DNA from 2 places in the Embleya scabrispora genome. Region 2 is predicted to be linked to the other one. Evidence: riboswitches for the same ligand, from Rfam matches in the RefSeq annotation. Region 2 holds a riboswitch; the other holds the start of a gene.
What was found. A riboswitch is a leader RNA that binds a small molecule or an ion and turns the genes downstream of it on or off. The one in region 2 is predicted to bind S-adenosylmethionine.

Region 1 (10,504 bases), 1.1 Mb from region 2:
CCGTAAGCCGACGACGAAAGAGTCGTGCCCTCCTTGACCAGCTCCGTGTACTCCATCACCTGACCGCCGACGAAGACGGCGCCCATGATGAAGGTGATGATGAACCACATGCGGAGCTTCTTGACGTCACCGCGTTCGGCCGCGAAGACGCCGAGCTGACAGGTGAGCGAGGACAGCACGAGGATCGTCGTGTTGCCCGTCGAGAACGGGATGTTCAGCTCACCGGCGTGCTCGCGCCAGGCGTCCGAGCCGGTGACCGACCGGATGGTGAAATACATCGCGAACAAGGCCGCGAAGAACATCAGCTCCGACGCCAACCAGACGATCGTGCCGATGCTGACCAAGTTGGGACGGTTGAGTGTCCCGTGTGTCCCGTGTGAGGGGGGCCCGGTTTCTAGTGAAGTTGCTGTCGCCACGGCGGCCATTATTGCGGTCGCCGGATCTGCCCACACTTCGGGGGGTAACCCTCGTTGAACGTGTCGGGGTTAGGCTCTGGTTCCGTGAGTGGCTCCGCAGGCGATGCCGGGATGTTCCTGGCACACGCGACCCCAGGGAACGTCCCGCCCGAACTGACCCCCATTCGGCTCCTGACCGGGTGGGTGTTCGAGCCGATCCCGATCCTGGTCGCGATGGTGTTCGGCGGGCTCTATCTGTACGGGGTGCACAAGCTCAGGGCCCGTGGGGACGCGTGGTCGCGGTGGCGCACCTTCTCGTTCCTGGGGTTGGGTCTCGGCACGTTCCTGATCGCGACCGAGTCGGCGCTGGCCGCCTACGACACCGTGTTGTTGAGCGTGCACATGGTGCAGCACATGGTGCTGGCGATGATCACGCCGATCTTCCTGGCGCTGGGCGCGCCGATCACCCTCGCATTGCGCACCCTGCCGACCAAGTGGCGTAATCGGCTCAACGCCCTCCTGCACAGCAGATTCTCGAAGGTGGTCACCTTCCCGGCCTTCGCCGGCTTCGTCTTCGTGCTCAATCCGTTCGCGCTGTACTTCACGCCCTGGTACGAGCTGACGCTGCGGAACACGTTCATGCACGACATGAATCACGTGCACTTCGTGATCATCGGCTGCATGTGGTTCTGGCCACTGCTCGGGCTCGACCCGATGCCGCGCGCGAGTCATCCGATGCGGTTGCTGGCGGTCTTCGCGACACTGCCGTTCCATGCCTGGCTGGGCATCGCGATCATGAGTTCGTCCACCGTGCTGGCCGGTGACTGGTACAACGACCTCGGTCGCGACTGGGGCGCGAGTCCGCTGTCCGACCAGGGCACCGCCGGCGGGATCCTGTGGGGCAGCGGCGACATCATCGGACTGCTCGTCTTCCTCGTGTTGTTCGTGCAGTGGGCCAAGGCGTCCGAACGCGAGGCGGTGCGCGAGGACCGGCGGCTCGATCGACTCGAACTGATCGAGGCCGGGCGCAAGGCCCGGGAGGAGCGGTTGGCGCGTGAGGCGGCGGCGGGCGGCGAAGGCGCCGAGGGCGCCGAGGGCGCCGGAAAATCCGTCGCGAAGAGCACTCTTGCGGGTGACTCTGCCCGAACGGAGGACGGCGATTCGGCCGTCCGGGTGGCCCGCGGGGTCGAGCCGAGGCCGGCGGGCGCGGCCGAGTAGCGTCGCGACATGATCCTCGAACGGTTCCTCCGCCGGCGGCGTGCCGAGCCGGTGCCCGCGCTCGTCGACGACGGCACGCTGGTCGTGGTCGGCTCCTGCTTCGATCCGGCGCGTGCCGACTCGGCGGTGGTCGCGGAGATGCGGGCGGCCGGAGTGGCGGTGGAGACCGGTCCGTTCGTGATGCGGCACCTGGTGACCCTGCCGGATCACGACGCGGTCGCGGAGGCGACCCGGATCCTGGCAGCGGACGGGTGGGCGGTCACGGTCGTGGCGGCCGACGAGCGGCCGCTGCGGGTGCGGATCGCGCGGCAGCAGGTGCTCACCGGCCTCGAACCGGCCCGCGAACGCACCCGCATGGCGGGGCTGGCGCAGCGGTTGGGCGGGGACGCCGAGGGCTACGAGGTGCTGGCGCGCGGGTGAGTCGGGCGGAGCCGGGTGGTCGGGCCGGGATCGGAGCGTGACGAGCCCCACATTCGCGCCGGGAAAAGCGCTAACATCCTGGGCGGATCCAAGTTGTCGTCCCGTACCCGGACTCAGGCAGGTGGACATGACGCGCGGCGAGACCATGACCGTCCTTGTGTACAGCGACGACCGCAACACCCGTCGGAAGGTCACCCTCGCGCTCGGGCGCAGGCCCGCCGTCGACGTACCGTTCGTGGAATACCTGGAGTGCGCCACCGAGCCCGCCGTGATCGAGGCGATGGACAAGGGCGGCGTGGACCTCGTGATCCTGGACGGGGAGACCGCCCCCGCCGGCGGCATGGGCGTGTGCCGGCAGCTCAAGGACGAGATCTACAACTGCCCGCCCGTACTCACCCTGGTCGGTCGCCCGCAGGACGCGTGGCTGGCCACCTGGTGCCGGGCCGACGCGGTGGTCGCGCATCCGCTGGACCCGCGCACGCTCGCCTCGGCGGCGGCCGACCTGATCCGCGGGCGGATCGCGGGACGTCAGCCGGCCTGACCGCATCGCGGATAACCGTCGGGCAGCGGCGGCCGCGGTCGGTACGCTGGCGCCGACTCATCCGATGACACTGCGGGAGCGGACCATGGGCGCCTCGGCCTCTACGTACCAGAGCGGCGGCAACCCGGCGGCCCGTTCCTGGCGCGACCTCCTGGCCTCGCTCATGCGGGGTGACGACCTGCCGGCGGATGCCACGGCGTGGGCGATGGACCACATCATGACCGGCGAGGCCACGCCGGTGCAGGTGGCCGGGTTCGTGATCGCGCTGCGGGCCAAGGGCGAGACCGTGGACGAGGTCTCGGGCCTGGTGCGGGCGATGTACGAACACGCGTCGACCATCGAGGTGCCCGGCCGCACGGTGGACATCGTCGGCACCGGCGGCGACCTCGCCCGCACGGTGAACATCTCGACCATGTCCGCGATCGTGGTCGCGGGCGCGGGCGAGACCGTGGTCAAGCACGGCAACCGGGCGGCGTCGTCGGCCAGCGGCGCGGCCGACGTGCTCGAAGCGCTCGGTGTGGTGCTGGACCTGACCCCGGATCAGGTGGCCCGGACGGCCCGGGAGGCGGGCATCACGCTGTGCTTCGCGCAACGTTTCCACCCGTCGCTGCGGCACGCGGCGCAGGCGCGGCGCGAGCTGGGCGTGCCGACCACGTTCAACTTCCTGGGTCCGCTGACCAATCCGGCACGGGTCCGGCACCACGCGATCGGTGTCGCGGATCTGCGGATGGCGCCGATCGTGGCCGGTGTGCTGGCCGATCGTGGGGCCACCGCGCTGGTCTTCCGCGGTGACGACGGGTTGGACGAGTTGACCGTGACCACCACGTCGCAGGTGTGGATCGTGCGGGACGGCGCCGTGCGCGAGGACCGGGTGGATCCGCGTGATCTGGGCATCGCGTTGAACGGGATCGAGACGCTGCGCGGTGGCGACGCGACGTTCAACGCGGAGGTGGCCCGGAAGCTGCTCGCGGGGGAGAAGGGCGCGGTGCGCGACGCGGTGTTGTTGAACTCGGCGGCGGCGCTGGCCGCGCTCGGCCCGGGAGACGGATCGCTGACGCAGCAGTTGGCGGCCGGGATCGAGCGAGCGGCGGAGGCGATCGACTCGGGGGCGGCGCAGGCGGCGCTCGATCGATGGGTGGGCGTGACGCGGTCGTTCGCGCGGGAGTAGCCGGAGGCGGATGTACGCCGGGTGGGCCGAGGGCGGCCTGCCCGGCGTCGTCGTGTTCGGGCTCCGTCGGGCGTCCGGGCGGTGTCCAGCATGTGGAACCGGTGGGGTGGTCGTTGCGCGCGGCGATTCCTGCGGTAATAATTCTGCGCAGGTCACGAGTGACAGTGGAAAGCCCCGGCTTGCTGTCCGGCAACCCTCGCTCCGCGGTGGGGTGCCCCGGGTGATGACACGGTCGGGCGTCGTCAGGCGTCCCGGCAAGCGCGGACCCCTGGTGTGGCGGCAGGCAATTGCCCTATGCGAACCGGGTCCTGTACCTGGGGAGCATGTGATGGCGTGAAATCTCTTTCTCGAAACGGGCTGATCGGCCCATTCCGTACGCGCTGATTCGTCGCGCGTCGCTTTTCCGAGACCACATCTCATCCGGGGATCACTCCGCGCTGCTCAGATGTCGACTTCTCGACATGGCATTGCGCGAGCCGGTCTCCGTCTGCCGAGGAGATTTCCCATGACCGCCGGTACCACTTCCGCTGCTTCCGTCGCCTTCGACGCCGATGTCGCCATCGCCGCCCCGCTGCCCGTGGTCGGGCGGGATGTGCTCGTTCCGCTGGTCACCGGGGGCGAGGTGGAGTACGCGGCGCTCGACTACGGGGCCAGCGCGCCGTGTCTGCAGCGGGTGTGGGACGACGTGGCCGGCTATCTGCCGTACTACGGCAGCGTGCATCGCGGCGCCGGCTACCTGTCGCAGTTGTCCACCGATCTGTACGAGCAGAGCCGGGCCACGGTCGCGGAGTTCCTCGGGCTGCGGGGCGACGACACGCTGCTGTTCACCCGGGGCACCACCGACTCGCTGAACCTGCTCGCCTCCGTACTGCCGCGCGGCACCCGGGTGTTCGTGTTCGAGACCGAGCACCACGCGGCGCTGCTGCCGTGGCGTCGGCATGCCGGGGTGACCCAGTTGGCGGCGCCGTCCTCGCCGGCGCAGGCGGTCGCGGCGCTGGAGGCCGCGCTCGAAGGCTCCGGCGACGGGCCTCGTTTGGTGTGTGTGACCGGTGCCTCGAACGTGACCGGCGAGCTGTTCCCGGTGGCGGAACTGGCCGAGGTGGCGCACCGGTTCGGGGCGCGGATCGTGCTGGACGCGGCGCAACTGGCGCCGCACCACCCGGTGTCGGTCGCGGACCTGGACGTGGACTGGATCGCGCTGTCGGCGCACAAGCTGTACGCGCCGTTCGGCTCGGGGGTGTTGGCCGGGCGCGGGGACTGGCTGGACGCGGCGGAGCCGTACCTGGCGGGCGGCGGGGCGAGCAAGGCGGTCTCGCGCGACCACGTCGAGTGGCAGAGCGGCGCGGCCCGGCACGAGGCGGGGTCGCCGAACGTGATCGGCGCCTACGCGTTGGCGTCCGCGTGCCGGGCGATCACCGAGGCGGGGCCGGCGGCGCTGGTCGCGCGCGAAGAGGCGTTGTTGGCGCGGTTGCGGGCGCGGTTGGCGGAGATTCCCCAGGTGCGGACGCTGGAGCTGTTCGGGCCCGAGTCGGCCCGGGTGGGCGTGCTCTCGTTCGTGGTCGAGGGGTGGAACAGCTCGCGGTTCGCGGCGGTGTTGTCGGCGGAGTACGGGATCGGCGTGCGGGACGGGCTGTTCTGCGCGCACCCGCTGGTGCGGCACCTGTTGGGCGGGCGGGCCGATCAGCCGACCGAGTGCGGGTCGCCGGATGCGCCGGAGGGGCAGCAGAACCTCAACGCGATCCGGGTCAGCTTCGGTCTGGGAACGCCCGTCGAACACCTGGACCGCTTCGCGGCGGCAGTGCGGGAGTTGGTGGAGCGCGGAGCCGTCTGGAACTACACGGTGGATGGCGGGCGGTGTGTCCCGGACGCGGACCCGCGCGGCGAGCGCTCGTTGCCCGCGGCATAGGGCTTTGCCGCCGGCTCGACGGGTGGCGGAACAGGTGAGCCTCGAGGCACCCGTCGCCGTAAGGCCCGTTCGAGCCGTCCTCAAACGCCGGACGGGCTGGGGCGGTTGGCCGGGCGGGGTCGGTTGCGGTGTGGGTGATGTGGCCCGGGTGGGTTGTCCTCAAGCGCCGGACGGGCTGGGATGGTTGGCCGGGCGGGGTCGGTTGCGGTGTGGGTGATGTGGCCCGGGTGGGTTGTCCTCAAGCGCCGGACGGGCTGGGATGGTTGGCCGGGCGGGGTCGGTTGCGGTGTGGGTGATGTGGCCCGGGTGGGTTGTCCTCAAGCGCCGGACGGGCTGGGGCGGTTGGGTGAGCGGGGTTGACTGCGGTGCGGCCTGATTTGGCCACGGGCCGTCCGGCTTCGTTGTTCCCAGGCGCGTCAGCGCCCGCGAACCGGGCCGCCCACGCGATCGACGCGCGCAGCGCGGAGAGCGGCGGAGCCGCCGCTTGTCTTTTGGGCTGGGCGACCCGGAGCGAAGCGGAGGGGCGCACAGCCGCGAGCGGGGTGCCGCTTTTCTGCGGAGGAGCGAAGCGGGGGAGCAGAAAAGCGGTGCCTCGCGAGCCGGCGCGAAGCGCCCAATAAAAAGCCGCCGCCGCCAACACGACCCCGGCCCCACCCTCGGCTCGCGTCGCGTCTCGGGCCCCGCCCTCCGCTCCCGTCACGACCCCCGCCCCGCCCTCCGCTCCCGTCGACTGCGGCCCAGCCCAGTCGTCCTCAAGCGCCGGACAGACTGAGGGGATCGTCCGTACAGGCCGGAGTGGTTGCCGGACGGGCCTCGGGCTCGTCCGGCTTCGGGTTATTCGAGGCCGATGGCGAAGGCTGCTTCGAGGTCGTGTTGGGAGTAGGTGCGGAAGGCGATGTGGGTGGTGGTGGCCTCTACTCCCGGGACCTTGTTGAGGCGGCCGGGGATGACGTCGGCCAGGTCGTCGTGGGCGCGTACGCGCACCATGGCGATCAGGTCGAACTCACCGGTCACCGAGTAGACCTCGCTCACACCCTCGATCGCGGCGATCGCCTCCGCGATTTCCGGGGTCTGGTCCACACGCGTCTTGACCTGCACGATCGCGGTGATCACGGGGTAGTCCTCCGGCTGTCGACGACAAGGTGCCCGAGCTTAGTCGGCGCGCCCGTCGGTGCGGGGTCGCCGGCGCGACCATGTGTACTCGAATCCGGGTCACGGGTCACCCGATCGGAGTGGTTTGGCGCTCGCGGACGCCCGGTGCCGGGGGCGGCCCAGGGCCAGGAGGTCGGCCAGTTCGTGGCGGCCGCTCGCGTGCATCCGGTCGATGAACGCGCCCAACACGTGTGCCGTCGCGCGTGCGTCGGCCAACGCTCGGTGGGTCGGGTCGGTGGGCGCCTCGAAGTAGCGTGCGAGGGTGCCCAACCGCAGGTTCGGCAGTGTCCCGGCGGGCAGCAGCGCGCGGGCCAGGGCGAGGGTGTCGACGACCCGGAAGTCGGGCCAGGCGTGGTCGCACGCGATGCTCGCGGTACGCAGAAAGCCCACGTCGAAGGGGGCGTTGTGGGCGACCAGGATGGCGTCCTCGGCGAAGTGGGTGAACGCCGGCAGCACCAGGCGCAGCGGCGGCGCGTCGGCCACCAGGTCGTCGGATATCCCGGTCAGGTCGGTGATGAATTCCGGGATCGGCACCCCGGGCGCGACCAGGGTCGCGAACTCGCCCAGGCGGTCCGCCCCACGCACCCGGACGGCGGCGATCTCGGTGATTCGGGCCTCCCGCGGATCCAGGCCCGTGGTCTCCAGATCGACGACCGTGAACACCTGTCGCTCCACCTCGTCACGAATCGCTCGGGATCCGGGCATGGTTCGCAACTCGTGGCCCGGGGCGATACTGTCCGGCGGGCGGGAACGCCGCGGCGGGTCGGCCGCCGGCAAGCCCTGTCCCGCCGAACCTCGTGACCGGCAATCCCGGTGCGCGGTGCTGCTCATGTACCGGACGGTACGTTTCCGGCCCGACACGGCCGCGCCCAGGTACCTCTCGCAGCCCGGCATCATGGGGTGTACGCGGCCGACGGTGAACGGGTAAGGCTTCGCGGACCGAACCAGGAAAGGAACACGCATGTCGATCCAGGCCCCCACCGAGGACACCCGGTGGCGTTGCACGCTGTGCGGCAACCTGACCCGGTTCGACGTGACGCGGACCACCAAGGCCGTGGAGTTCACCCACCTCGACCTGGCGGGCGCCCCCGGGTCGAGGAGCGCGAGATCGTCTCGGACGAGATCGAGTCGGTGCGCTGCCGCTGGTGCAACGCGACCGATTCCGTCGAACTGGTGGCGCGCCCCGACGCGACCTGAGCGCCGAGACCGGCCGGGGACAATGGGACTGTGCATCGTTTCGGCATCGGGGCGGCCCGGCGCGACCGTCGGCGGTGCGGAACACGCCATGATCAAGGCGTCGGCGTCCCGGCAACGGTGACGCGGGGAGGGGCCTCGAGGGAACGGGAAGGACCGGAGGAGCAGTGAGCGGACCGGATACCCGCGCGGACGAGGTCACGCCTGCGCACGCCGCCGACGCCGCCGAGGCGGTGCCGGCCGCCGAGCCCGACCTCGACGCGCAGTCCGGGACCGCGGCGGCGACCGATGCGGTGACCGATGCGCAGCCCGTCGAACCGGGTCGGCAGGCCGGGGCCAACGGGCTCGTCGAGTCCGCGACGGGTTCGCCACGGTCCGCGGAGTCCGAGGGGGCCGTGCATCACGCCGTCGCCTCGGAGGCGCACGGGGCCGCCGAGCCGCCGGCCGGTACACATCCCGCCGGTGACGTTCCCGCCGGGGCCGTCGAGGCGGCCGCGAGCGTCGAGGCGGCCGTCGGCCCCGAGGCGGAGCGCCCTACGTCCGAGGCGCCGGTCGTCGAGCCCGAGGTGTTGACCGGGCCGTTGCCGGAGGCGGTTCGGGTTCGGGTGATCTCGGTGGCCGCCGACGCGCTCGGCACGATGACCGCCGACGAGGTCCCGGGACCGCTGCGCCGGTTCGCCCGGTTCACCCACCAGCGCCGGGCCAAGTTCGCCGCGACGCCGCTGGCCGCCGCCCTCGAGAACGATCCGGTGTTCCGCCAGCGCATAGCGGAGCGCTTCCGCAAGGGCCTGCCGGAGATCTCCGAGGCGCTCGAAGCGGGCAAGGTGCCCGCCGCGGCCGACCCGCTCGACGTGGCCGCCGCCGCCTACCTGCTGCGTCCGCGCGGCTGGGTCCGGCTGATCGAGACCGCCGGCGACGCGGCCAAGGAGGCCGCCGCCGACCGTGCCGAGGCCGAGGCCGCCGAGACGTTGTCCCGCCTGGAGCACGAGGTCGGCGTACTGCGCGCGGCCTCGAAGACCGAGCACGAACGGCTGCGCGCCGAGTTGGAGACGGCCCGCAAGGAGGCCGACCACCTGCGCCGCCAGGTGCGCGGCCTGCAGGGCAGCGCCAAGCACGAGGAGAAGGAGGCCCGCCGGGCCCGCTCCGAGCTGGACGCGGTGCGGGTCGAGGCGCAGGCCGCGATCGCCGCCGCGGAGAAGGAGGCGCGCCGGCTGCGCGGCCGGGTCGCCGAGGTCGAATCGGCCCTGGAGGCCAGCCGCCGGGCGGCCCGCGAGGGACGCAGCATGGAGGACACCCGGGTCCGGCTGCTCCTGGACACCGTCCTGGAGGCGGCCCAGGGCCTGCGTCGCGAGCTGGCGCTGCCCCCGGTCGGGATCAGGCCGGCCGACATGGTGGACGCGGTGGTGCCGGGCGCGTCCGGGATAAAGGACATCGCGCAGCGCGCGCTGGAGGGTGACGACCCGGCCCTGCTGGATCAGTTGCTCGCGTTGCCCCAGGCGCACCTGGTGATCGACGGCTACAACGTGACCAAGACCGGCTATCCCACGCTCGCGCTGAACAAGCAGCGCGATCGGCTGGTCGGCGGGCTGACCGGGCTCGCCGCGCAGACCGGCTGTGAGGTGACCTGCGTATTCGACGGCGCGCAACTGGACGCGCCGGTACTGCTCGCTCCCGCGCGCGGTGTGCGGGTGATGTTCAGCAAGCCGGGGGAGACGGCCGACGAGCTGATCCGCCGGCTGGTCCGGGCCGAGCCGCCGGGCCGACCGGTCGTGGTGGTCTCCACCGACCGTGAGGTGGCCGAGGGCGTGCGCAAGGCGGGTGCCCGCCCGGTGCCCTCGACGATGTTGCTGCGCAGGCTCACCCGCGGTTGACCGCACCGTGTGTCGGTAGTGCTCCCTACCGTTGACAGGGAAGGTCGACGAGGGAGAGGAGTCACATGCGCATCGCCTGTCGTACACACCGCGGCCGAGGACGCGCCGCCGCCGCCGGCTGCGCGATCCCGGCTTCGATCGGGCCGGCCCTGGTCGGCGCCCGAACCATCGGCATCGACATATCGCCCGAATTATCGAATACCGCTTCTTTCGGCGAGTTCGGCGACTTCGACTTCGGTGATCCCGGTGCTTCCGGCGACTTCGGCGATCCCCCCGACCCAGGGTCGCCCCCCGACCCCGCCGGCCGGCCCGACTACATCGAGTTGGACGAGGAGACGCTGAGCGCACTGCGCCTGTTCGCGGCGGAGGGGATGTTCGCGGCGCCGAGCGGAGCGGCGCGGGAGAGCGGCGAGCCGCCGGGCATGCGGCGCCCGGCCGACCGCCGGGGGTGAGCCGGGCGGCGGGACCGCTCCGGGGCGGGTCGGCGGTACCCGTTCGCCGCAGCCCCGGTCCCCGTTCCGGGCGGGGAGCGCGCGGGCCCACGTTACGATCGACCGGTGGATGACCCGAATCGGGCCGCGCGCCGGATCCGCAGCCTGCTGCCCGTCCTGGTCGTGGTGTGCGCCCTCGCCCAACTCG
Region 2 (10,504 bases):
GTGGCCCGCGTGCGTGACGGTCATCGCGTCCCGGTCCACCGCGGCGCCCAGCACGTCGGCGCAGCAGTCCAGGAAGGCGAGCGCCCAGCGCCGGGAATGGAATCCGGCGTGGTCCGCGCCGAGCACCCCTTCGAGCACGTAGCGGGCGATGTCGTCGGGCAGCAGCCGGAAGTAGTCCGGCGGCGCCCAGGGGGTGTGCGCGAAGTGGCCGATCCGCAGGTCGGGACGCAGTCGGCGGAGCAGCACCGGCACCAGGGTCAGGTGGTAGTCCTGTACGACCACCTTGGCGCCCTCGGCCGCCTCCTCCGCCAGGGCCTCGGCGAACGCCTGGTTGTACGCCTCGTAGGAGGCCCACTCCCTGCGGAAGCGCGCGTCGAAGACCGGCTTGGAGGGGGTGTCGTAGAGCAGGTGGTGGACGAACCACAGGGTCGAGTTCGCTATGGCGTTGTACGCCCGCGCGAACGTGCCGGGGTCGATGTCGAGCATCCGCACGGCCAGCCCGCCGGTGTCGTGACCGGCGAGATCCAGCCGGCCCGAGGGCGCGGCGCGGGTCGCGGTGCGGTCGGGCTCGCCGAGCGCGGAGCACACCCACACCGCGCCGGTGCCCTGCCCGGCGGTGGACAGCCCGGACACCAGTCCGCCGCCGCCCCGCCGCACCGTGAGCGTGCCGTCGTCCTCCAGGGAGAAGGACACGGGACCGCGATTGGAGGCGACCAGGACACCGGCGGGAGGGGGAGCACTCATGCCCCGACCCTAGCCACGCATCCCGATGCGCAAACCCGGACCCAAACGTGCCCTCGGCCCGAACGGTGTGGCGAGTATCACGCGTACGGTCCACTACCCCGCGTGATGGGCGTGTGGCTCTTCGACGTCTCACGAATTTGCGGTGAACCTTCGGCCACCGAGCCGTGAACCGGGGCCGAACAGCGGGGAAACGGCGGCGAAACCCCGGGTCAACGGCTCAGCGCCCGACCAGTCGGGTTCGCGCGCGGTACTCCGGCACCGTCGCCATCGGCGGTCGCTCCCGGGCGGCGATGTCGTGGGTGCGTACCCGAAAGCCCGCCTCGTCCCGTTCGAACTGGGTCAGCACGGTGCTCGGCTCGGCCGGGTGCGCGCCCGCGGGGCCGCGGCGCAGTCGGCGCTCGACGGCCTGGAGTATCTCCGCCGCCATCCGCCCCAGGCCCGCCTCGTCCTGGTGGTTGTGCCGTCGCACACCGACGTCCACCTGCGCCATCGCGTCCAGGCCGACCAGGCGCAGGGTGTCCACGAGCATCGCGGTCTCGATGCCGTAGCCGCACGGGAAGGGCAGCTGTTCGAGCAGTGTGCGGCGGGCGGCGTATTCACCGCCGAGCGGCTGCACGAAGCCGGCCAGGTCGGGCCAGTGCAGGTTGAGCAGGGGCCGGGCGACCAGCTCGGTCACCCGGCCGCCGCCGGCGGGCACGATCGTGTCGCCGATCTCCAGCGGCCGGTCGTACATGGCCTTGACCAGCTGGACCGAGGGGTCGGTGAGCAGCGGGCCGAGAATCCCGGCAACGAAGTCCGCCGAGAAGTCCTTCAGGTCGGCGTCCACGAACGCGACGATGTCGCCGTCGGTGACCAGGAGCGAGCGCCACAGCACCTCGCCCTTGCCACGCACGGCCGGGAGCGCGGGCAGGATGTCGTCGCGGTGCACCACCCGCGCGCCCGCGTCGGCCGCCACCCGCGAGGTGTCGTCGGTGGAGCCGGAGTCGACCACCACCAGCTCGTCCACCAGCGGTACCCGCTCGACCAGCTCGGTCCGGATCACCTTGACGATGTCGCCGACGGTCGCCGCCTCGTTCAACGCGGGCAGGACGACGCTGACCCGGGTGTCGCGTTTGGCGTCGACAAGCCTGTCGACGGGCCAGTCGGCGGCTGCGGAGGACCGCCGTCGGAGCCAGTCGCCCACCTCGTGCGTCACGTTCGAAGATCCCCTGTCGTCGCCGGTGTTCCGGCCTCGGTCGTTCCACCCTTTATCGTCTCGCGAGGTGGACCGGATGATCGACGCGGCACCGGTTCGGTTACAGTCGTCGTCACCGGTAACGACGATCGCACGTCGGACCGGACAAACGCGGACCGGCCACCCGGCGAAGGGTGTGTCCACCGCCATAGCAGCTCATCCAGAGGGGCAGAGGGAACGGCCCGTTGAAGCCCCGGCAACCATCCGATCGTCATTCCTCGTGACGCGCTTTCGGCGCGAGCGAGCGGCCGACGATTCGGACAGGTGCCAAGTCCGGCCCGTGGGACCCCACGGGTAAAGATGAGGACAGAAAGGCCCTCGCCATGGCGACACCCACCGCCACCCGCACCACCAGCGCCACCCCCACCTCCTTCGGTCCGGCCGTCGCGCTGTCGTGTCGCGAGTGCGGAGAGCGCACGGAGCTCGGCCCGAAGTACGCCTGCGAGTCCTGTTTCGGCCCCCTGGAGGTCGCCTACGAGTTCGGCACCGTGACGCGGGAGCGGATCGAGGCCGGGCCGCACAACATCTGGCGCTACGCGCCGCTGCTGCCGGTGTCCGCGGACGTCGCGTCCCGGCCCAGCCTGAACCCCGGCTTCACCAAGCTCGTCCGGGCCGAGAACCTGGGCCGCGAGCTGGGCGTGCGCAACCTGCACGTCAAGGACGACTCCGGGAACCCGACGCACTCCTTCAAGGACCGCGTGGTGGCGATCGCGGTCGAGGCCGCGCGCACCTTCGACTTCACCACGCTGTCCTGCTCGTCCACGGGCAACCTGGCCGGCGCGGTGGGTGCCGCCGCCGCCCGGGTGGGCCTGCGCAGCTGTGTGTTCATCCCGGCCGACCTGGAGGCCGGCAAGGTCGTCACGGCGGCGGTCTACGGCGGCGAGCTGGTCGCCATCGAGGGGACCTACGACGAGGTCAACCGGTTCTGTTCGGAGCTGATCGGCGACCCGGCCGGCGAGAGCTGGGGCTTCGTCAACGTCAACCTGCGGCCCTACTACGGCGAGGGTTCCAAGACGCTCGCCTACGAGATCGCCGAACAACTCGGCTGGAAACTGCCGGAGCAGATCGTCATTCCCATCGCGTCGGGGTCGCAGCTGACCAAGATCGACAAGGGCTTCCGCGAGTTGATCGCGCTGGGTCTGGTCGAGGACGCGCCGTACCGGATCTTCGGCGCCCAGGCGACGGGGTGTTCCCCGGTGGCCGCCGCGTGGAAGGCCGGGCACGACGTGATCCGCCCGGTGCAGCCGGACACGATCGCCAAGTCGCTCGCGATCGGCAACCCCGCCGACGGTCCCTACGTGCTCGACGTGTGCAAGCGCACGGGCGGCGCGGTGGAGGACGTGAACGACGTCGAGGTGGTCGAGGCGATGAAGCTGCTCGCCCGTACCGAGGGCATCTTCGGCGAGACCGCGGGCGGGGTCACCGTGGGCTGCCTGCGCAAGCTGCTCGAGTCCGGCGCGCTGGATCCGGACGCCGAGACGGTCGTGCTCAACACGGGCGACGGCCTCAAGACGTTGGACGCGGTCACGCCGACGACCGGACCCACCGCGACCATTCGACCCACCCTGGACTCCTTCCGAAAGGCCGGCCTCGCATGAGCGTCTCCGTTCGCATCCCGACCATCCTGCGCACCTACACGGGCGGGGCGGCGGAGGTGTCCGCCGAGGGCACCACGCTCGCCGAGGTCCTGGACTCCCTGGAAAAGGACCACACCGGAATTCGCGCGCGCATCCTCGACGACGAGGGCAAGCTGCGTCGCTTTGTGAATCTGTACGTGGACGACGAGGACGTGCGCTTCGCCGACGGGCTCGCCACGGCGATCCCCGACAAGGGCACCGTTTCGATCATCCCGGCGGTCGCCGGGGGTTGCTGACGCGATAGGCCGAGCGTCCCGATCTTCCTTGATCGGGCCCGAAACGGAACGAAGAAATCCGCCGCCGGAGCACCGCGCGGCGGATTTCTTCGTTCCTGTCGGAGGTTGTGCGTAACCGGGGTTTAACCGGCTCCATTTCCCGCCTTTGGCGGCGGCGCGTCGGTAAACCCGTGGTCGGGATCACATCCGATATGTGTGGAAAGTCGTTTTCCTGGTGGATTGAAATACGGCTTTCCCGGAGACTCGCGAAGAATGCGCGTTTTATTCGCTCGGGAATTCTCGTCCGATTGACCTGTTGCTCCGGGCATCCGTCCGGATACATTCAGCCGCGGTCGTAGCAGAGGGCCGGGTCCTTCTGGATACGAACCCGGAGCTGCGGCGTGCAGTATCCGTGAAAGGGCCAGTAACAGGGGAGTTAGGAATGGCTCAGGGCGCCGTCAAGTGGTTCAACGCGGAGAAGGGGTACGGCTTCATCGCGGTCGACGGTGGGGCGGACGTTTTCGTCCACTACAGCGCGATCCAGATGGACGGGTACCGGACGCTCGAGGAGGGGCAGCGAGTCGAGTTCGAGATCTCGCAGGGGCAGAAGGGGCCGCAGGCCGACATGGTCCGCGTCACCGCCTGAACCGGGAGCCATGCGCTCCTCTGCTCCTCTGCTTGAAACGGTCCACACCACGGACTGCACGACACATCGCGGCACACACACGCCCGATCCTGTCGGATCAATGACCGGGGCCCGGCCTTCCCGCCAAGCGGGGGCCGGGCCCCGGTCGTTGCACGTCCGGGCCCGAGCACGCGGGCACGACGGAACACGATCGCGGCGCGGGGCCGCCGACCCGAACCCGTGCGGGGGTCGGGTGGTGGGGCCGGGGGGCGGTGGGGCGTGCGACACGCGCGGTGTACGCGCGAGTGGGTCGAGAGGGGTCGTTGCGCTTGCACTCGGCATGGTCGAGTGCTAATCATTGGCGTTAGCACTCTGGATGTGAGAGTGACAGAAACGGACCGGGCCGGTGAGGCTCGGCACCCGTGAGGGAGGGATCCTCGCGGTGGTCGGGTCGTCCGTCGCGGGCACCTGTGCGGTCCGGCACTCACCCCCGTTCTGGGAGGACTTCACCACATGGCCAAGATCATCGCGTTCAACGAGGAAGCGCGCCGCGGCCTCGAGCGCGGGATGAACCAGCTCGCCGACGCCGTCAAGGTCACGCTGGGCCCCAAGGGCCGCAACGTCGTGCTCGAGAAGAAGTGGGGTGCGCCCACCATCACCAACGATGGTGTGAGCATCGCCAAGGAGATCGAGCTCGAGGACCCGTACGAGAAGATCGGTGCCGAGCTGGTCAAGGAGGTCGCCAAGAAGACGGACGACGTCGCCGGTGACGGTACGACGACCGCGACCGTCCTCGCCCAGGCGCTCGTCCGCGAGGGCCTGCGCAACGTGGCCGCCGGCGCGAACCCGATGGCCCTCAAGCGCGGCATCGAGAAGGCCGTCGAGGCCGTCTCCGAGCAGCTGCTCGCGCTCGCGAAGGACGTCGAGACGAAGGAGCAGATCGCCTCCACCGCCTCGATCTCCGCCGCCGACCCGCTGATCGGCGAGATGATCGCCGAGGCCATGGACAAGGTCGGCAAGGAAGGCGTCATCACCGTCGAGGAGAGCAACACCTTCGGTCTCGAGCTCGAGCTCACCGAGGGCATGCGCTTCGACAAGGGCTACATCTCGCCCTACTTCGCGACCGACATGGAGCGCATGGAGGCCGTCCTCGAAGACGCCTACGTGCTCATCGTCAACTCGAAGATCACCTCGGTGAAGGACCTCCTCCCGCTCCTCGAGAAGGTCATGCAGTCGGGCAAGCCGCTCATGATCATCTCCGAGGACGTCGAGGGCGAGGCCCTGGCCACGCTCGTCGTGAACAAGATCCGCGGCACCTTCAAGTCCGTCGCCGTCAAGGCTCCGGGCTTCGGCGACCGTCGCAAGGCCATGCTCGGCGACATCGCCATCCTCACCGGTGGCCAGGTCATCTCCGAGGAGGTCGGCCTCAAGCTCGACACCGCCGGTCTCGAACTCCTCGGCCGCGCCCGCAAGGTCGTCGTCACCAAGGACGAGACCACCATCGTCGACGGCGCCGGTGACTCGGACCAGGTCGCGGGTCGGGTCAACCAGATCCGCGCCGAGATCGAGAACTCCGACTCGGACTACGACCGCGAGAAGCTCCAGGAGCGCCTGGCGAAGCTCGCGGGCGGCGTGGCGGTCATCAAGGCCGGTGCCGCGACCGAGGTCGAGCTCAAGGAGCGCAAGCACCGCATCGAGGACGCGGTGCGCAACGCGAAGGCCGCCGTCGAGGAGGGCATCGTCGCCGGTGGTGGCGTGGCCCTGCTCCAGGCGTCCACCATCGCGTTCGACAAGCTCGAGCTGGACAGCGACGAGGCCACCGGCGCGAACATCGTGCGCCTGGCCGTCGAGGCCCCGCTCAAGCAGATCGCGGTCAACGCCGGCCTCGAGGGCGGCGTGGTTGTGGAGAAGGTGCGCAACCTGACCCCGGGTCACGGCCTCAACGCCGCGACCGGCGACTACGTGGACCTCATCGCCGAGGGCATCATCGACCCGGCGAAGGTCACCCGTTCCGCGCTGCAGAACGCCGCGTCGATCGCCGCGCTGTTCCTGACCACCGAGGCCGTCATCGCCGACAAGCCGGAGAAGAACGCCGCTCCGGCCGGCGGCGGCGCCCCGGACATGGGCGGCATGGACTTCTGATCCGCTGAGGATCGGCAGTCCCGACCTCCCCGGTCGGTAGCTCCACGCGAGAGGCGGTCCCCTTCGGGGGGCCGCCTCTTTCGTATGCCACCGGGCACACCCGCCACTGTTCGAAGCGTGTTCGCTCGTTCGAGTGGCACCGGCGACTTACCCTGAAATGGTCTCCGAGCGACCGTAGCGTCGTTCTTGTACGGCATGGATCGAGGTAGGCGAGGTGGACGAGATGCCCGCACCCGTGATCGAGGTGAGCACCACCTGGCGCGAAATCGTGACCATGTGGCAGGGATTGGACGTGCCCGAAGGATGGCGCGCCGAGTTCGACGGAGAGAACATCACGATGTCGCCGCCGCCGGGGCACAGGCATGAATTGATCGCGGACGACCTTCATTGGCAGCTGCGCCGAGCCGTCCCCGAAGGATGCGGTGTCTTTCAGCATCTGGGCGTGGAGATCATGTCGGTCGGCCGGCTGTGTATTCCCGACCTGGTGGTGATGGCACGGGAAGACGTCGCCACGCCGACCCCGGCGGATCGGGTCCTTCTCGTCGCCGAGATCACCTCTCCGAGCAATGCCGGCACCGACCGTGTCGACAAGCTGCGGGCATACGCACACGGACCGATTCCGCTCTACCTGCTCGTCGATCGGTGGGACAAGGACGGTCCTGCGGCGACGTTGTACTCCGAGCCGGACGGCAAGGTCTACCAGCGCATCCAGCGCGTCGACTTCGGCGGACCGGTCGCCGTCCCCGCGCCGTTCGGCATCGACCTGGACACCTCGGACTTCCCCTCACGGTGATATTCGCCGGCATCGCCGGCCGCTCGCTCGTAGGCTCGTGACGCGACTTCGGGAACTACGTGTTCCTTCTGTCTTGGCGTACAAGCGCTTTTGGGGTGCTTGGGGTTCGAATCCCTATCCGGGACCCGTGACCTGCCCGAAGTCGCGTGCCATCGCACCCGGGGAACTGCGTGTTCGTACAGTGCCGTTTCCCATGGGTTGGAAGCGGTCCCGGCTTCGTACCGAGACCGACACCGGACCCGCGACCTGCCCCGGGTGCCCACGGGGGAGCCCATTTCGATGACCGAGACCGAGATCAGCCGCGCGCTCAGCGCCGACAATCCCGCCCGTGCCGAGGCCGCCGCCACCGTCGTACGTTTCCTGGACGTCGCCGTGGCCGCGACCGGACGGGCCTCCTTCTACAACACCCGCGACGAGCAGCTCGCCCTCGAAGAGGACGCGCACCGCACGATGGCCGCGCTGGACCGGCGGCTGTACGCGGGTCTGGTGTGCTCCCCCGGGGCCACCGACCGCAGCCGGCAGCTCGGCGTGTTGCACCTGCTCGGCACGCCCGCGCGGGAGGACGACGGCGACACGGTGTACGCCGCGGTGGCCGCGTTGACCGTGCCGCGCCGGCTCAAGCTGTTCGCCCTGCTGGCCGAGCGGCGGGTGAACAACGCGCGGGTGCGCCGACTGATCCTGCGCACCGTGCTCGGCTCCACCTCCCTGGAGCTGTGGTCGGTGCGCTACCGGGACAAGCTGGCCACCGCCCTGCGGCACGCGTGGGGTCTGCGGCTGAGCGGCATCCTGCGCGCGATCTTGACCAAGCACCTCGCGGGAGGCGAACTCGACTCGAAGGAACACCGCATCCTCGCCCGCGAGATCGACCGCTGGGCGGTCGACCGGGCCGATCCCGCCGCGGTTCGCGAGTGCGTCGCGTTCGTGCTCGGCGCCGAGGGGCCGTACACGCTGCCGCTCCCGGTCGCGTATCGGGCCGCCCGCACCGACCTGGACGCGGGCGCGGCGCTGCCGCTGGAAACCCTGGAGGGGCTGCGCGGCCGGTACCACCCGGACGCGAAGCCGGCCCGCGTCCTGGAGCTGACCGCCGCCCGGCTCACCGTCGGACAGCGGCTGGCCGGGCAGCGGCAGGCCGCTCGGGCGGGTGTGACGGTCGAGGTCGATCTCGACCGCTACGACGCGGTCCGGCTGTACCTGTACGCGTTCGCGGAAGGCATGACCGCCGAGGTCGCCGCCGCGCTCGACCGGCGCGCCGCGCACACCGCGGCCGGGCTGGACCTGGCCGGCCGCCGGGTCGCCCTCGTCCTGGACGGTTCCGCCTCCATGCGTGGCGGCACCGACCAGCCGCTGCGGCCGATCGCCGCCGTGCTCGCCCTGCGCGACGCACTGCGGGCGGCGGCGGGCACCTGCCACGACGTGTGGATCGGCGGCGTCCCGGACGGCCGGCTGGTCCACCCCGCCGGGCCGACCGCCGCCGCCGAAGCCCTGGTCGCCGCGTTGCGTACCGGCGCGGAGCTGATCGTGGTGGTCGGCGACGGCTACGAGAACGCGCCCGCCGGCCGGTTCGCCCAGGTGCTCGACGCGGCGCGCACCCTCGGCGTCGCGGTGCCGGTGGTCCAGCTCTGCCCCGTCCTCGCCGCCGAGGCGGCCGGTCTGCGCGGCTACGCGCCGGACCTGCCGCTCGCCCCCGTGCACCGTCCCGAAGCCCTCGAACTCGCCTGGTGCCGACTGATGTTGGCCACCGATCCGACCGCCGCCGTCCCCGCGCTGCTGCGCCTGGCCCACCCGGAGGTGACCGCATGACCACCCTCGCCCACGACACGCTGCCGATCGGCGACCTGCTGGCCGACTGCACCCTCGGGCGGGTGCAGAGCGTCGGTCGTATGCAGGTGCTGCCGCTGCTCGGCGACACCGTCGACGCGCCGACCGTCACCGTGCCCACCGATCTGTGGATCGGCACCAGCGGCTACGGCACGCTCACCTTCGTCAACCACGGCCCGCATGTCGCGCTGGTCCCGTGTCACCTCGCGGTGCTGGTGAAGCGCGGCGCGCAGGACCACGCGATGCCCCGGGCCGCGCTGGTCGAGCCCTCGGGCGAGTTGGCGTTCGACGCGGCGATGTGCGTGCAGCAGACCCAGCCGGGGCTGATCCCGTCGGGGCCGCAGCCGCTCGCCGTGTTGCCGCTCACGCTGCGCGCCGCCGCCTCGGCGAGTGCCGACGCGGACGGGTACAGCCGGCTGTGGCCGGCCGTGCAGCGGTTCAACGCCTCCGCCGGCCTCGCCGAGACCGGCAACCTGGCGCTGTTCACCAAGCACTACGCCCTCGAACTGGAGCGCTTCGTCGCCGAGTTCGAGTGCGAGCCGGACCAGGTGGGCGCGGTGGTGCTGCTCGACGGCGAGATCGCCGGGATCGAGCGGGCACCCTCACGCGCGTACTGGTCGGCGATGTGGGCGCCGCTGATCCGGTTCTGCTACGGCGCGGAGGCGATCCGCCACGGCCTGCACGACCCGGCCGATCCGCCGCCGAGCCGGACCGTGCTGACCCTGCCCGGCGGCGACGGCGCGGCGGCCGGCGACCCGTACGACGTGCTCGCCGAGGCGCTGCGGGCCGCCGACGCCGAGGAGCAGCGGCGGGCCGAGGTGGCCTTGGGCGCCGGTGCCGACCAGGTGGTGACCACGACCGGAGAGGCCGCCCACGCCGGGGTCACCGTGGGTCGGGCCGAGGGCGAGGGCTGGGTCGGCGCGTACGCGGTGGGTGCCGACCGGCCGATCTACGCGTCCCTGACCGCGCGCTCGTTCGGCGGCTGAGTCGAGGTCAGCGCGCCGAGCGGGGCGATCACGGTGCCGGCCCGTTCGCAGACCCAGTGCGGATCCTCGCCGAGTTCGGGTTCGAGGTAGAGCGGGTGGTCGTCGTGCAGCGGGCACGGCGGCCACACCCGGCCCTGCTCGGCCAGCGCCTCCTGCACGTCCTGGCCGATCAGGCCGGGCACGAAGGCGGCGCCGTCGGGCCACTGCTCGACCCACCACTTGCGCTCGACCAGGGCGTGCTCGACGACGGTCACCGTCTCGGGGGTCTCGGCGCCGTGCGTACGCAGGTCGGCCAGGACCAGGGCGCGGG

Region 1: another riboswitch for S-adenosylmethionine. It lies ahead of B4N89_RS21960 (aminotransferase class V-fold PLP-dependent enzyme); the one in region 2 lies ahead of thrC (threonine synthase).

The regions. Positions count from the first base shown of each region.
Region 1 covers NZ_MWQN01000001.1:4,947,428-4,957,931, forward strand. The annotation lists gene B4N89_RS21935 (cytochrome c oxidase subunit 3) at 1-425, opposite strand, end outside; gene B4N89_RS21940 (cytochrome c oxidase assembly protein) at 501-1,613, shown strand; gene B4N89_RS21945 (ribonuclease E inhibitor RraB) at 1,623-2,033, shown strand; gene B4N89_RS21950 (response regulator transcription factor) at 2,161-2,574, shown strand; gene trpD (anthranilate phosphoribosyltransferase) at 2,660-3,742, shown strand; SAM riboswitch class IV at 3,893-4,009, shown strand; gene B4N89_RS21960 (aminotransferase class V-fold PLP-dependent enzyme) at 4,248-5,648, shown strand; gene B4N89_RS21965 (Lrp/AsnC ligand binding domain-containing protein) at 6,483-6,761, opposite strand; gene B4N89_RS21970 (exonuclease domain-containing protein) at 6,861-7,505, opposite strand; partial or broken gene B4N89_RS51560 (hypothetical protein) at 7,762-7,997, shown strand; gene B4N89_RS21980 (NYN domain-containing protein) at 8,561-9,865, shown strand; gene B4N89_RS21985 (hypothetical protein) at 9,931-10,317, shown strand; gene B4N89_RS21990 (hypothetical protein) at 10,423-10,504, shown strand, end outside.
Region 2 covers NZ_MWQN01000001.1:3,871,589-3,882,092, reverse strand. The annotation lists gene B4N89_RS17210 (alpha,alpha-trehalose-phosphate synthase (UDP-forming)) at 1-744, opposite strand, end outside; gene B4N89_RS17205 (glucosyl-3-phosphoglycerate synthase) at 962-1,939, opposite strand; SAM riboswitch class I at 2,132-2,285, shown strand; gene thrC (threonine synthase) at 2,302-3,576, shown strand; gene B4N89_RS17195 (MoaD/ThiS family protein) at 3,573-3,851, shown strand; gene B4N89_RS17190 (cold-shock protein) at 4,273-4,476, shown strand; gene groL (chaperonin GroEL) at 4,969-6,597, shown strand; gene B4N89_RS17180 (Uma2 family endonuclease) at 6,821-7,390, shown strand; gene B4N89_RS17175 (VWA domain-containing protein) at 7,670-9,190, shown strand; gene B4N89_RS17170 (ARPP-1 family domain-containing protein) at 9,187-10,194, shown strand; gene B4N89_RS17165 (hypothetical protein) at 10,158-10,504, opposite strand, start outside.